4 regions of the Stutzerimonas sp. VN223-3 genome follow, and region 1 is predicted to be linked to each of the others. Evidence: predicted binding sites of a transcription regulator. Region 1 holds the regulator's gene; each other region holds the start of a gene.
The links. The regulator FliA, encoded in region 1, starts transcription of late flagellar genes. The targets are predictions, from matches to a motif close to CTAAAGTTTNNNNNNNNNNNGCCGNTAA.
Positions count from the first base shown of each region.

Region 2: a site for FliA is predicted at 1,591-1,618, ahead of D7241_RS09570 (methyl-accepting chemotaxis protein). Genes of this name have one in related genera too.
Region 3: a site for FliA is predicted at 1,782-1,809, ahead of D7241_RS16445 (methyl-accepting chemotaxis protein). Genes of this name have one in related genera too.
Region 4: a site for FliA is predicted at 1,758-1,785, ahead of D7241_RS02295 (methyl-accepting chemotaxis protein). Genes of this name have one in related genera too.

Region 1 covers NZ_RBEC01000001.1:805,070-808,204, forward strand. Annotated here, with positions in the region: gene flhF (flagellar biosynthesis protein FlhF) at 1-517, shown strand, start outside; gene fleN (flagellar synthesis regulator FleN) at 609-1,436, shown strand; gene fliA (RNA polymerase sigma factor FliA) at 1,454-2,179, shown strand; gene D7241_RS03740 (chemotaxis response regulator CheY) at 2,298-2,672, shown strand; gene D7241_RS03745 (protein phosphatase CheZ) at 2,693-3,135, shown strand, end outside.
Region 2 covers NZ_RBEC01000002.1:160,697-163,831, reverse strand. Annotated here, with positions in the region: gene D7241_RS09575 (3-hydroxyacyl-CoA dehydrogenase) at 32-1,549, shown strand; gene D7241_RS09570 (methyl-accepting chemotaxis protein) at 1,717-3,135, shown strand, end outside.
Region 3 covers NZ_RBEC01000003.1:139,739-142,873, reverse strand. Annotated here, with positions in the region: gene D7241_RS16450 (ABC transporter ATP-binding protein) at 1-1,682, shown strand, start outside; gene D7241_RS16445 (methyl-accepting chemotaxis protein) at 1,845-3,135, shown strand, end outside.
Region 4 covers NZ_RBEC01000001.1:492,557-495,691, reverse strand. Annotated here, with positions in the region: gene D7241_RS02305 (ankyrin repeat domain-containing protein) at 1-280, shown strand, start outside; gene D7241_RS02300 (MFS transporter) at 456-1,679, shown strand; gene D7241_RS02295 (methyl-accepting chemotaxis protein) at 1,819-3,135, shown strand, end outside.

The DNA of each region.
Region 1 (3,135 bases):
GAAGACCCTTGGTCGCATCCTCGATGTACCGGTCATTCAGATAGACCCCAGCCAGCCGCTGAGCAAGACGCTGGAGCCGTTGGCCCGCAAGCGCCTGATTCTCGTCGATACCGCCGGTTTGCCTGCGGGCGACCCGATGATGCGTATGCAGCTCGAAGCGCTGGCTGATCGTGGTATCAAATCGAAGAATTATCTGGTGCTGCCGGCAACCAGTCAGAGCCAGGTGCTCAAAGCGACATGGCATAACTATCGCCGCTGTGGGCTGGCTGGCTGCATTCTGACTAAACTGGATGAGGCGGGAAGCCTGGGTGATGTGCTTGGTCTCACGATCAGCCAGCATTTGCCCATCGCGTACCTCGCCGATGGGCCGCGCATCCCAGATGATCTGCATCTGCCGCGCAGCCATCAGCTGGTCAGCCGTGCGGTAAGCCTGCAGTCCGAAGAGACTCCCAGCGAAGAGACCATGGCCGATATGTTCTCCGGGCTGTACAACGGTTCTTCACGGAAGGTCGGATGAACGCTTTGCTCCGTGACACAGACAAAGAAGACGCGTTCGGGCTGAACGCATCGATGGCCTCAGGGCCCCAGCAAGATATAGGCGTTTGAAAATGGGTATTCATCCCGTACAGGTTATTGCCGTGACTGGCGGCAAGGGTGGCGTCGGCAAGACCAATGTGTCGGTCAATCTGGCGCTGGCGCTGGCCGACCTCGGTCGCCGGGTGGTGTTGCTTGATGCCGACCTTGGGCTGGCCAATGTCGACGTGCTGCTAGGGTTGGCTACCAAGCGCACGTTGGCCGACGTCATTGCTGGCGAATGCGATCTGCGTGATGTGCTGATTCAGGGGCCGGGCGGCATTCGCATAGTGCCCGCGGCTTCGGGAACCCAGAGCATGGTGCAGCTATCCACGTTGCAGCACTCCGGGCTGATACAGGCGTTTAGCGACATTGGTCACGATATCGACGTGCTGATTATCGACACCGCAGCGGGTATTGGCGATGGCGTCGTGAGTTTCGTTCGCGCCGCGCAGGAAGTGCTGCTAGTCGTGACTGACGAGCCGACGTCCATTACCGATGCCTATGCGTTGATCAAGCTGCTCAATCGCGACTACGGCATCAGTCGCTTTCGTGTGCTGGCTAACATGGCACACGCTCCGCAGGAAGGCCGGAACCTGTTCGCCAAGCTGACCAAAGTGACCGAGCGGTTCCTCGACGTGGCGCTGCAGTACGTCGGCGCGATTCCTTACGACGAGGCGGTGCGCAAGGCAGTACAGAAACAACGTGCCGTCTACGAGGCCTATCCGCGAGCTAAGTGTTCGCTGGCGTTCAAGGCCATCGCGCAGAAGATCGATACCTGGCCGCTGCCGGCAACGCCGCGGGGCCATCTGGAGTTCTTTGTGGAGCGCCTTGTCAGGCCCGCCACAGAGCCTAACGACTGACAGTGGCTGGACTCGGTATGTATTACAACAAAGCTCAGGCAAAAGACTCGCAGTATCAGCTCATCGATCAATACGCACCGTTAGTCAAACGCATCGCTTATCACCTCCTGGCGCGTTTGCCGGCGAGTGTGCAGGTGGATGACCTGATGCAGGCGGGCATGATCGGTCTACTGGAGGCGTCAAAAAAATACGATTCCGGCAAAGGCGCGAGCTTCGAGACTTACGCTGGAATTCGCATTCGTGGCGCGATGCTCGACGAGGTCCGTAAGGGCGACTGGGCACCGCGTTCGGTTCACCGTAACTCGCGCATGGTCAGCGAAGCGATTCGGGCAATTGAAGCCAAAACAGGCCGCGACGCTAAAGATCAAGAAGTTGCGGCCGAACTTAAATTGAGTCTCGATGAGTACTACGGCATTCTGGGCGACACCTTGGGTAGTCGCTTGTTCAGCTTCGATGATTTACTTCAGGAAGGCGAACATGGGGAATTTGGGGAGGATGCCGCCAGTGCGCATCCGGAGCCGTCCCGGGATCTTGAAGACGAGCGTTTTCAACAGGCGCTGGCCGAGGCCATCGGAAACCTGCCCGAACGTGAAAAGCTGGTGCTTTCGTTGTATTACGACGAAGAGTTGAATCTGAAGGAGATCGGCCAGGTGTTGGGCGTCAGCGAATCACGGGTGAGCCAGTTGCATAGTCAGTGCGCGGCGCGCCTGCGTGCTCGCCTTGGTGAGTGGCGCGCCCGTTAACGGCCGGTTCGCAAAAAAAGCATTAGAGGCCCTTACGAGCTTCATTCATGAGGCCCGCAACAGACCGTGAGCAGGTTCTGGGGATTTCGGGATTACGGAGGTGTACTTGGACAAGAACATGAAAATTCTCATCGTCGATGACTTCTCGACCATGAGACGGATCATTAAGAATCTGCTGCGCGATCTGGGCTTCACCAATACCGCTGAGGCGGATGACGGCACGACCGCGCTGCCCATGTTAAAGAGCGGGAGTTTCGACTTCCTCGTCACCGATTGGAACATGCCCGGGATGAGCGGCATCGATCTGCTTCGAGCTGTGCGCGCCGACGATCGCCTGAAGCACCTTCCGGTGTTGATGGTCACCGCCGAAGCGAAGCGCGACCAGATTATCGAGGCCGCGCAGGCAGGCGTAAACGGTTATGTGGTCAAGCCATTCACGGCTCAAGTGCTCAAAGAAAAGATTGAAAAAATCTTCGAGCGCGTCAACGGCTGAAGTAACGCCGCGAGGGCACTATGACGCAAGCAGAACAAAGCCTGGCAGAGTTCGAAGCGACTCTGAGGGCTCATGCACCTCAGCTGATCGAAAGTCTGCAGCAGGGCCGCTTCGATGAAGCGGCGCAGATGTTCAATGAGCTCAACCAGGCCCGTAGTCACGGGCTCTATCAGGAAGTCGGCAAGCTCACCCGCGAGCTGCATAACGCCATCGTAAAGCTGGAGATGGATACGTGCGCCACTGGCGGTGACCCGTCACCGATCACTGACGCTACCGACCGGCTTTCGTATGTCGTGGAAATGACCGAGAAAGCGGCCAATCGCACTATGGATCTGGTCGAAGAGTCAGCGCCTTTAGTGAACTACGTAAGCTATGAAGCCCAGAGCCTGACCGCTGATTGGCAGCGCTTCATGCGCCGTGACATGAATGCCGAGCAGTTCCGCGATCTGGTCAAGCGCATCGA
Region 2 (3,135 bases), on a different contig from region 1:
CAGACGCAACGCATCCATTGAGGAGGTTCGCATGTTTTCCCGTATTGGCATTATCGGCGCCGGCGCCATGGGGCGCGGCATCGCGCAATTGTTTGCCAGCGCTGGGCAGCAGGTCTGGTTGTATGACAGTCGTCCCGACGCCATCGAGCAGGCGTTGCAATTCAACCGGGAGCTGCTTGAACGCAGCGTTGCCAAGGGGCGATTGAGTGCTGACGAGCTATCGGCAATTCAGAAACGCATGCAGCCGGCCCATCAACTGGCTGAGTTGTCTGGCTGCGACCTGCTCATCGAAGCTATCGTCGAAAATCTCGAGGCGAAGCAGAGCCTGTTCGTCGAGCTGGAAAGCCTGATCGCCGCCGACGCCGTGCTTGCAACCAATACCTCGTCGTTATCGGTGACCCGCATCGCCAGCGCCTGTACGCGTCCCGAGCGGGTGGCCGGCTTCCACTTCTTCAATCCGGTGACGTTGATGAAGCTCGTCGAGGTGGTCCGCGGCGAGCGCACCGAGCCGATGGTCATCGAGCGGCTGGTCCAGCTGGCCGAGCATGCCGGACATTTCCCGGCAATCACTCCCGACACTCCCGGTTTTCTCGTCAACCATGCCGGTCGCGCCTATGGCACCGAGGCCCAGCGGATTCTCAGCGAGGGCATCGCTACCCCGGAGCAGATCGATCGAATCCTGCGCGACGGTCCGGGTTTCCGCATGGGGCCGTTCGAGCTGTTCGATCTGACCGGCCTGGACATCTCCCATGCCGTGATGGAGTCGGTGCACGACCAGTTCTATTACGACCCGCGCTACACCCCGTCCTATCTCGCTGCGCAACGGGTTGCAGCGGGTTTGCTCGGACGCAAGACCGGTCAGGGTTTCTATCGTTATCAGGATGGCCAGCAGATTCGCTCGCCGGAACCCCGCTTCGAGCCGGTGAGCATCGATAGACCGTTCTGGCTCGACAGCATCGAGCCCGAGCTCCGCGGGCGCGTCGGTGCGCTCTTGCAGCAAGCCGGCGCCGTGCTCGAAGACGGCGCGGAACCATCGGACCAGGCCATCTGCTTGATCACGCCATTGGGTGAGGACGCCAGCAACTGCGTCGAGCGATTGGCGCTCCCGGCGGTGCGCACCATTGCGCTGGACTCGTTCAGCGATTTCGATAAGCGCCGCGTACTGATGCGTCAGCCAGCACTCGACCCGGCGCTGGAAGCACAGGCACGTCAGGCGCTGGGTGCCGATGGCGTACCGGTGGAAGTGATCAATGACTCGCCGGGCTTCGTCAGCCAGCGAATCGTCGCCAGCATCGTCAATCTTGGCTGCGAAATTGCGCAGAAGGGTATCGCCTCGCCGGATACGCTCGATCGCGCCGTGCAGCTTGCGCTGGGTTATCCGAAGGGGCCGCTGGGGTTTGCCGAGCACTACAGTCCGGCGCGAATCCTCACCATCCTGGAAGCCATGCAGGCCTGTTACGGCAACGAACCACGCTATCGACCGAGCCCTTGGTTACGACGGCGCGTGCAGCTCGGCCTGCCGCTGGCTGCGCCGGATCTGCCGCGCTGACGCCAAGATGTCAGCGCGGGAATTCTGTGAAAACGGAGGGATTTAAGCTTCACAGTATGCTGCCGCTAACTCGGTAAGCCCGGCCATTTGCCACTAATGAGCTACTGTTCATTGGTAGCGAGATGGTTACAAAAACCGTGTTACCGGATGACAACAAGAGGCCACCGATGCGCCCTGCCTTCCGTCTTTATCCCAAGGCCTGTCTGATCCACGCGGCGGCGTTGCTGGGACTGCTGCTGTTTTATAGATGGATGGAGCTGCCGTTCTACCTGACGGCAGTCTCGATTCTGCTGCTCGGCCTGTGGCCCTGGCTAGGTCCGTGGCGCCACCAGGCCTGCGAGCTGACGAATGATGGTTCTGATACTCAGAGCTCTAACGACCTGAGCAAAAACCTTTCGCGACACACATGCCACAACGCACTGGCCGCCGCTCAGGTGTCTTTCAGTGCCGAGCAGCTCGCCGTACGTCTGCAATCCCAGCTAGCAGCGATCAGCGAAATCGCCAGCGGCGCCGAGGCGATGACCGCAACCGAGCAAGACAGTGCCGCCCGCGCGCGGCAAGCCTTGGAAGCGGCCGAAGCGGTACGGCGCAGCAGCGACAGCGGGCGTGCAGGACTGCAGCACGCGATCGAACGCATGCAACAGCTCAGCGCGCAGACCGAAGCCAGCCGCGGATTGCTCGACGGGCTTTCGGCGCGTACCGAAGAGATCCGTCGAATCACCGATGTGATTCAGTCCATCGCCAGTCAGACCAACCTGCTCGCGCTCAATGCCGCCATCGAGGCGGCGCGTGCCGGCGACGCTGGGCGTGGCTTTGCGGTCGTGGCCGACGAGGTGCGCAATCTGGCCGGCCGCACCAGCAGCGCCACCGAAGAAGTCGGACGGATGGTCAGCGATATCGGTGAACAAAGCGCTGCGGTGGTCAGCCATATCCAGAAGCAGGCCAGCGAGCTCGACGAAGCCGCAGCGCAGATAGCCCAGACCGGAACCCAGCTCACCGGCATCGCCGACCTGGCCGGGAATGTCGAAACCCAGGTGGCGGAAATCACCTCAGGCACCACGAGCAATCATGACCGATTAGCTCAGCTATTTGTCGCACTGGACCAGCTGCGCGGCGACGCCCTCGAAAGCGAGACTCAGACTCGCCAACTGGAGCAGGCGGCCGAGAAACTCGTCGGTCAGGCCGAAGCCGTCAGCGAACAGCTCGCCGAAGTGCAACTCGACGACTATCACCAGCACATTTTCGACTTGGCGCGTGAGGGCTCGGCAGCCATCAGTGCGCGCTTCGAGGCCGATCTGGACGCCGGTCGGCTGACGATCGATGACCTCTTTGACCGCAATTACCAGGCGCAGCCCGGCACCAATCCGACTCGATATCACACGCGCTTCGACCGCTACGCTGACGAAGTTCTGCCGGCCGTCCAGGAACCTCTGCTTGGGCGTAACGATGCGCTGGTTTACGCCATCGCCACCACGCCGGGCGGCTACGTGCCGACCCACAATCGCGCCTTCAGCCAGCCGCCGGTTGGCGACCCGGCGATCGATATGGTCAAAAGCCGCAGCAAACGCTTGTTCAATGACCGCACT
Region 3 (3,135 bases), on a different contig from region 1:
GCAGCGTGCCGATTCCCTTGCTGTTGCCGCTGCTGGTCGACGAGGTGTTGTTGGGGCAGGGCGATACGGCGCTGCAGATCATGGACAGATTTCTGCCGACGGGCTGGCAAACGGCAATTGGCTACATCGGGCTGATGCTCTGCGCAACGCTGCTCCTGCGGGCTTCAGCGCTGATCTTCAACGTTCTGCAGGCGCGCTTGTTCGCTCGGCTGTCGAAGGATCTGGTCTATCGCATCCGTATAAGGCTGATCGAGCGGCTCAAGCGTATCGCCCTCAGCGAATATGAAAGCCTCGGCGGTGGTACGGTCGCTGCGCACTTGGTCACCGATCTGGAAACCATCGATAAATTCATCGGCGAGACGCTTAGTCGTTTCTTGGTGGCACTGCTTTCAATCGCCGGTACGGCGGCGATTCTGCTCTGGATGCACTGGCAATTGGCACTGCTGATCCTGTTGTTCAACCCGCTGGTGATCTACGCCACGGTGCAGCTGGGCAAACGCGTCAAGCATCTGAAGAAGTTGGAAAATGACAGCACTTCGCTGTTTACCCAGGCGCTGACCGAGACCCTGGATGCGATTCAGGAAGTACGCGCCGGCAACCGCCAGGGGTATTTTCTCGGGCGCCTAGGCCTGCGCGCCCGGGAGGTACGTGACTATGCCGTGGCCTCGCAGTGGAAGACCGATGCCTCCAACCGCGCCAGTGGACTGCTGTTTCAGTTCGGCATCGATATTTTCCGGGCGGCGGCAATGCTCACAGTGCTGTTATCCGATCTGTCGATCGGCCAGATGCTGGCGGTGTTCAGCTACCTGTGGTTCATGATCGGGCCGGTGGAGCAGCTGCTGAATCTACAGTACGCCTTCTATGCTGCCGGCGGCGCGCTCAGCCGCATCAATCAATTGCTGGCGCGTGCCGACGAGCCGCAGTACGCCGGCGGCAACGACCCATTCGCGGGGCGAGACACGGTGGATATCGACGTTTGCGGGCTGCGATTCTCTTATCAGGATGAACCCGTGTTGGAAGGCCTGGATCTGTCGATCGCGGCGGGTGAAAAAGTTGCCATCGTTGGTGCCAGCGGTGGCGGCAAGAGCACGCTGGTGCAGTTGTTGCTGGGCCTATATCAGCCGCAGGCGGGGCAGATTCGCTTTGCCGGCGTGGCGCTGGAAGAGATCGGCCTGAGCACCGTACGCGACAATGTCGCGGTGGTGCTGCAACAGCCCGCATTGTTCAACGACACGGTACGCGCCAACCTGTTGATGGGGCGGGAGCGGGACGATAAAGCCTGCTGGCAGGCGTTGGAGATCGCCCAGTTGGCCGACACGATTCGGCAATTGCCGGCCGGGCTGGACAGTATCGTCGGACGTTCGGGAGTGCGCCTGTCGGGCGGCCAGCGACAACGCTTGGCGGTTGCACGGATGGTATTGGCCGAGCCCAAGGTAGTAATTCTCGACGAGGCAACATCCGCCCTGGATGCCGCCACCGAATATGCCCTGCATCAGGGTTTGAACCGTTTCCTTCAGGGCCGCACGACCTTGATCATCGCCCACCGTCTGTCTGCGGTTAAGCAGGCCGATCGGGTATTGGTATTCGACGATGGACGCATCGCCGAACAAGGTGATCATCAGCAGCTGATTGCCGACGGCGGGCTCTACGCCAAGCTTTACGGGCATTTACAGCAACATTGACGCGGCCTTTTTCGCTCTTGATGTGCGCCCCCTCCAACTCTTTAGATTGATCGCTGGCTAACGGCCACCATGCCCTGTTTAATTGTTCCGCTTTTCGCACTCAACTTTGGTCGCGACCTGCCGACTCCATAAGCGTGCTTACTTTTTTCTAGGAATTCTCTGATGCAGTCCGTCGATATATTCGCCAACCTTTCCGTGGGCAAGAAGCTGCTGCTCGGCTTTGCCATGGTGCTGTTGCTGACCCTGGGAGTCGCCGGAACCGGCTTCTACGCCGTGGATTCGATCGTGAGCCGCTCGTATCAGACGAACCAGCTGTCCAGTATCAACGCCGAGATCCTCAGGGCGCGCGGTCAGGAACGCGATTACGCCCTGACCCGTAGCGAAGACTCTGCAACGGCGTTGCGCGATACGCTCGACAAGCTCAATAAGAAACTGGACGAACTCGCTGACAATTCTTCCGCCGAGGAGCAGGAGCTCCTGCAGCAGATCCGCAGTGATGCGGCCGTATATGCCGGAGAGTTCACCGAATATGGCCTGCTGATCGGCAGAGGTGCGGAATTGCGTAAGCGCATGGCCGATGCGGCGCAGGCCAGTCGCGAGGAATTCGAGTACATCGAATTGGATATGTACGACGCGGTGCGGGTATTGCGGCTGGAAGGTGACCATCTCAAGGGCAGTGATCCGCTGACGATCGCCGAAGCCGCGTCTGGTCTGACCAAGCGCATTCTCGATCTGCGCACGTTCGAAAATATTTTCCTCGGCGACAACACCCAGGCGGCGGTAGACAGCTGGAACGAGGTCTACGGTGACGTGACCACCATCGGCAATAGCTTGAAAACCTGGCTCAACGACGAGCAGAAGACCACGATGGACGGCGCGCTATCTGCTCTTGCCAACTATGAGCAGGCGTTTGCCGAGTTCCGCCGCAACCGGACTGAACGGATCACATCGGAACAGGCCATGATCGACCAGGCACAGCGTATCCTCGATACCGCCAACCAAGCCTTGGCCGATGCCAACGAAGCGATGCAGGATCAGCGCCGCAACGCATACTTGCTACTCGCCGTCATCACCGCCCTGGCTATCGTCATTGGTCTGGCGGCGGCCACTGCGATCTCCCGCATGATCGTCGTTCCCCTGCGCTACACCGTGCAGTTGGCGCAGCGGGTTGCCGAAGGCGATCTGACTCAGTCGCAGAAGACTACCCGGCGTGATGAACTGGGGCAGTTACAACAAGCCATGTGCGACATGACCCAGAGCCTGCGTACCCTGATTGGCCGTATCGGAAGCGGCGTCGGGCAAATCGCCACAGCGGCCGAGCAGCTGTCGGCGGTCACCGCGCAGACCAGCTCCGGGGTGCAAAAGCAGCGTGAGGAGACCGATCAGGTCGCCACCGCGATGCATGAAATGGCCGCGACAGTGCAGGAAGTGGCACAGAACGCCGAGCAGGCAT
Region 4 (3,135 bases), 310 kb from region 1:
CAAAGGCCAGACACCGCTGGCTGGCGCCGCCTTCAAGGGCAGCCTGGACATGGTCAAGCTGCTGATTGAACAGGGTGCAGATGTCGAGGGCGCCTCGCCCGATGGCAAGACCGCGTTGATGATTGCCGCCATGTTCAACCGCACCGAAATAGTCGAATACCTGATCGCCCACGGTGCCGATCCGCATGCGACAGATATCAACGGCGCCACGCCGCTGGCCGCCGCAGCAATGATGGGTGCTGCCGATACGCATGCGCTGTTGAACAGCATCGGCAGCTGACCCACACGGATTACCATATTTGCCGCGGGTCACGCAGAACAATAACCCGCGGCGGCGTTGAACCATCGCGCCATACTCCGATCTTTGTGACTGCCCCGACAGCAGGTAGCTCTCCCCTTCCGGCCGTCTGAACGGGATAATCCCGCGCTTTCTTCTGCAACCTCCGAGGTCGATCATGACGGCGTATGCCAACCCGCCAACGCAGCGCTTTTCGCCGCGCGCCATTCTGCTGATCGAACTGGCACTGGCCATGGGTGGATTCGCCATTGGTACCGGCGAGTTCGCCATCATGGGATTGATGCCCAATGTTGCCCTAGGCCTGGGGATCAGCGAGCCGCAGGTCGGCAACGTGATCAGCACCTACGCGCTGGGCGTGGTGGTTGGCGCACCATTGCTGGCGATCCTCGGGGCGCGCATGTTTCGGCGGCATCTGCTGTTGCTGCTGATGACTTTTTTCGCGCTGGGCAACTTCGCCAGCGCCTTGGCACCGGATTACCACTCGCTGATGCTGTTCCGCTTCATTGCCGGCCTGCCGCACGGCGCCTATTTCGGTGTGGCGATGCTGGTGGCCGCCTCGATGGTGGCGCCGGATCAGCGCGCCAAGGCAGTTAGCCGCGTACTGGCCGGGCTGACCATCGCCATGCTGATCGGCAACCCCACCGCGACCTGGCTGGGGCAGTGGCTGAGCTGGCGCTGGGCGTTCGGCCTGGTGGGTCTGATCGCCCTGTTGACGGTGCTGCTGGTGGCGATCTTCCTGCCGCTCAACCGCGACGAACCACGCAACAACCCGATGCGCGAGTTGCGTGACTTCAACCGCAAGCAGGTGTGGCTGGCACTGGCGATCAGCTCTGTCGGATTTGCCGGCATGTTCTGCGTGTTCGCCTATCTGGCACCGACGCTGCTAGAGGTCACCGGCGTCAGCGAAAACTGGATCCCGGTAGGGCTGGCGGCTTTCGGCCTGGGCGGCATCATCGGCAACCTGTTTGGCGGCTGGCTGTTCGACCGGTTGCGCTTCAAGGCGATTCCCTTGTTGCTGCTCTGGAGCATCGCAGTGCTGCTGGTGTTCCCCTTCGCTGCCCACTCGCTGTGGGCCATCCTGCCGGCCGCCTTTGCCGTCGGCACCATGGTCTCGCTGTCGCCTGCGCTGCAGACGCATCTGATGGATGTCGCCGCCGATGCGCAGACGCTGGCAGCAGCGTCCAACCACGCCGCCTTCAATATCGCCAACGCGCTGGGTCCGTGGCTTGGCGGCCTGGCGATCACCGCCGGCCTCGGCTGGACCTCCACCGGCTACATCGGTGCCGCCACTGGCGCAGTCGGCCTGCTGGTGTTCTGGTGGGCGTGGACAGCGCAAGACGACCGTGCGAGTGCCAGCACACCGGCTGGCGCCTGCGATTGACCGATGCCGAAGAAATGTGACGGATAGCTTACTGCCAAGACGGCCTATCCGTTCCCGCGAAATATTTTTAACGCAGCGCTTAATTTTTCCAGACCCCGGCCGCTGTACTGGACCTTGTTTTCCAGACCGGCCCTTGCTGATGCATCTCTCCCTGAAACAGAAAATGATTCTTCTGGCGCTGCTGCCTGTGTTGCTGCTCGCGCTGGTGTTGTGTGGCGGGACGGCGAAAATCCTCGCCGACCGTGCCGAAGCCGAGATCGCCGACAGGCGTGAAAGCTTGATGGCACAGAGTAAAAAGGAGCTCAAAGGCTACGTTGAGGTAGCGCTCACGGCCATCGCTGACCTCTATGAAAACTCGCCCAGCGGCGACATGGCCTCACGCGCACAAGCCATCGAGCGCCTGTCACGCATCAAGTTCGATGAGAACGGCTACTTCTACGGTCACGACTCGAACATCATTCGGCTATTTCGTGGCACCAACCCGGACGGTGTCGGTACCAGCATGAAGGATCGTCGCGATCAGCAAGGCATGCTGATCAATACCGAGCTAGTGCGAGCCGCGAAGGACGGCAGTCATTACCTGCGGTACTTTTCATCGATGCCAGGCAAAGACAGCGTGCTGCTGCCGAAGCTGTCTTACAACTACTATCTGCCGAAGTGGGATCTGGCCATCGGCACCTCGATCAACATCGACAGTATCGACGCCGAGCTGGAGCAGATTCAGACGCAGATCGATGAGCGAATCGAGGCCATCGTGACCAGCACGCTAATTCTGGCTGTCATCATGCTGGCGGTGCTTGGCCTCGTGGGGTTGGCACTGAGCAACTCGATCGTGCGACCGATTCAGCGCATCAAGGACAACCTCGACGATATCGCTGCCGGCGAAGGCGACCTGACCCACCGGTTGCAGATCACCAGCCAGGACGAAGTAGGCGAACTGGCGTCTTCGTTCAACCGCTTCGTCGAAAAGATTCACGGCATGGTCAGTCAGATGGTCGAGGTGACCACTCAACTGACTCAGCTGGTTGGCGAGGTGGCGGAGCAGGCGCGGCGCTCCGAAGCTGCCATGGCGCAGCAGCGTCAGGAAACCGATCAGGTCGCGACCGCCATTCATGAAATGTCCGCCGCTGCGCAGGAAGTGGCGCAGAGCGCGCAGAATGCCGCCAGCGCGGCGCAGCAGACCGATCAGGAAGGCCAGGACGCCAAACGCGTCGTCGACATCAGCGTTCAGCGTATTCATGCCCTGGTGCAGGACATCCGCGAGAGCGGCGCATCCATCGACAATTTGCGCGAGGACGTGGACTCGATCGTCAATGTGCTGGGCGTGATCCGCTCGATTGCCGACCAGACCAATCTGCTGGCGCTCAATGCGGCCATCGAGGCGGCACGTGCCGGTGAGGCCGGTCGCGGCTTTGCCGTGGTGGCGGACGAAGTTCGTGCGCTGGCCAGCCGGACT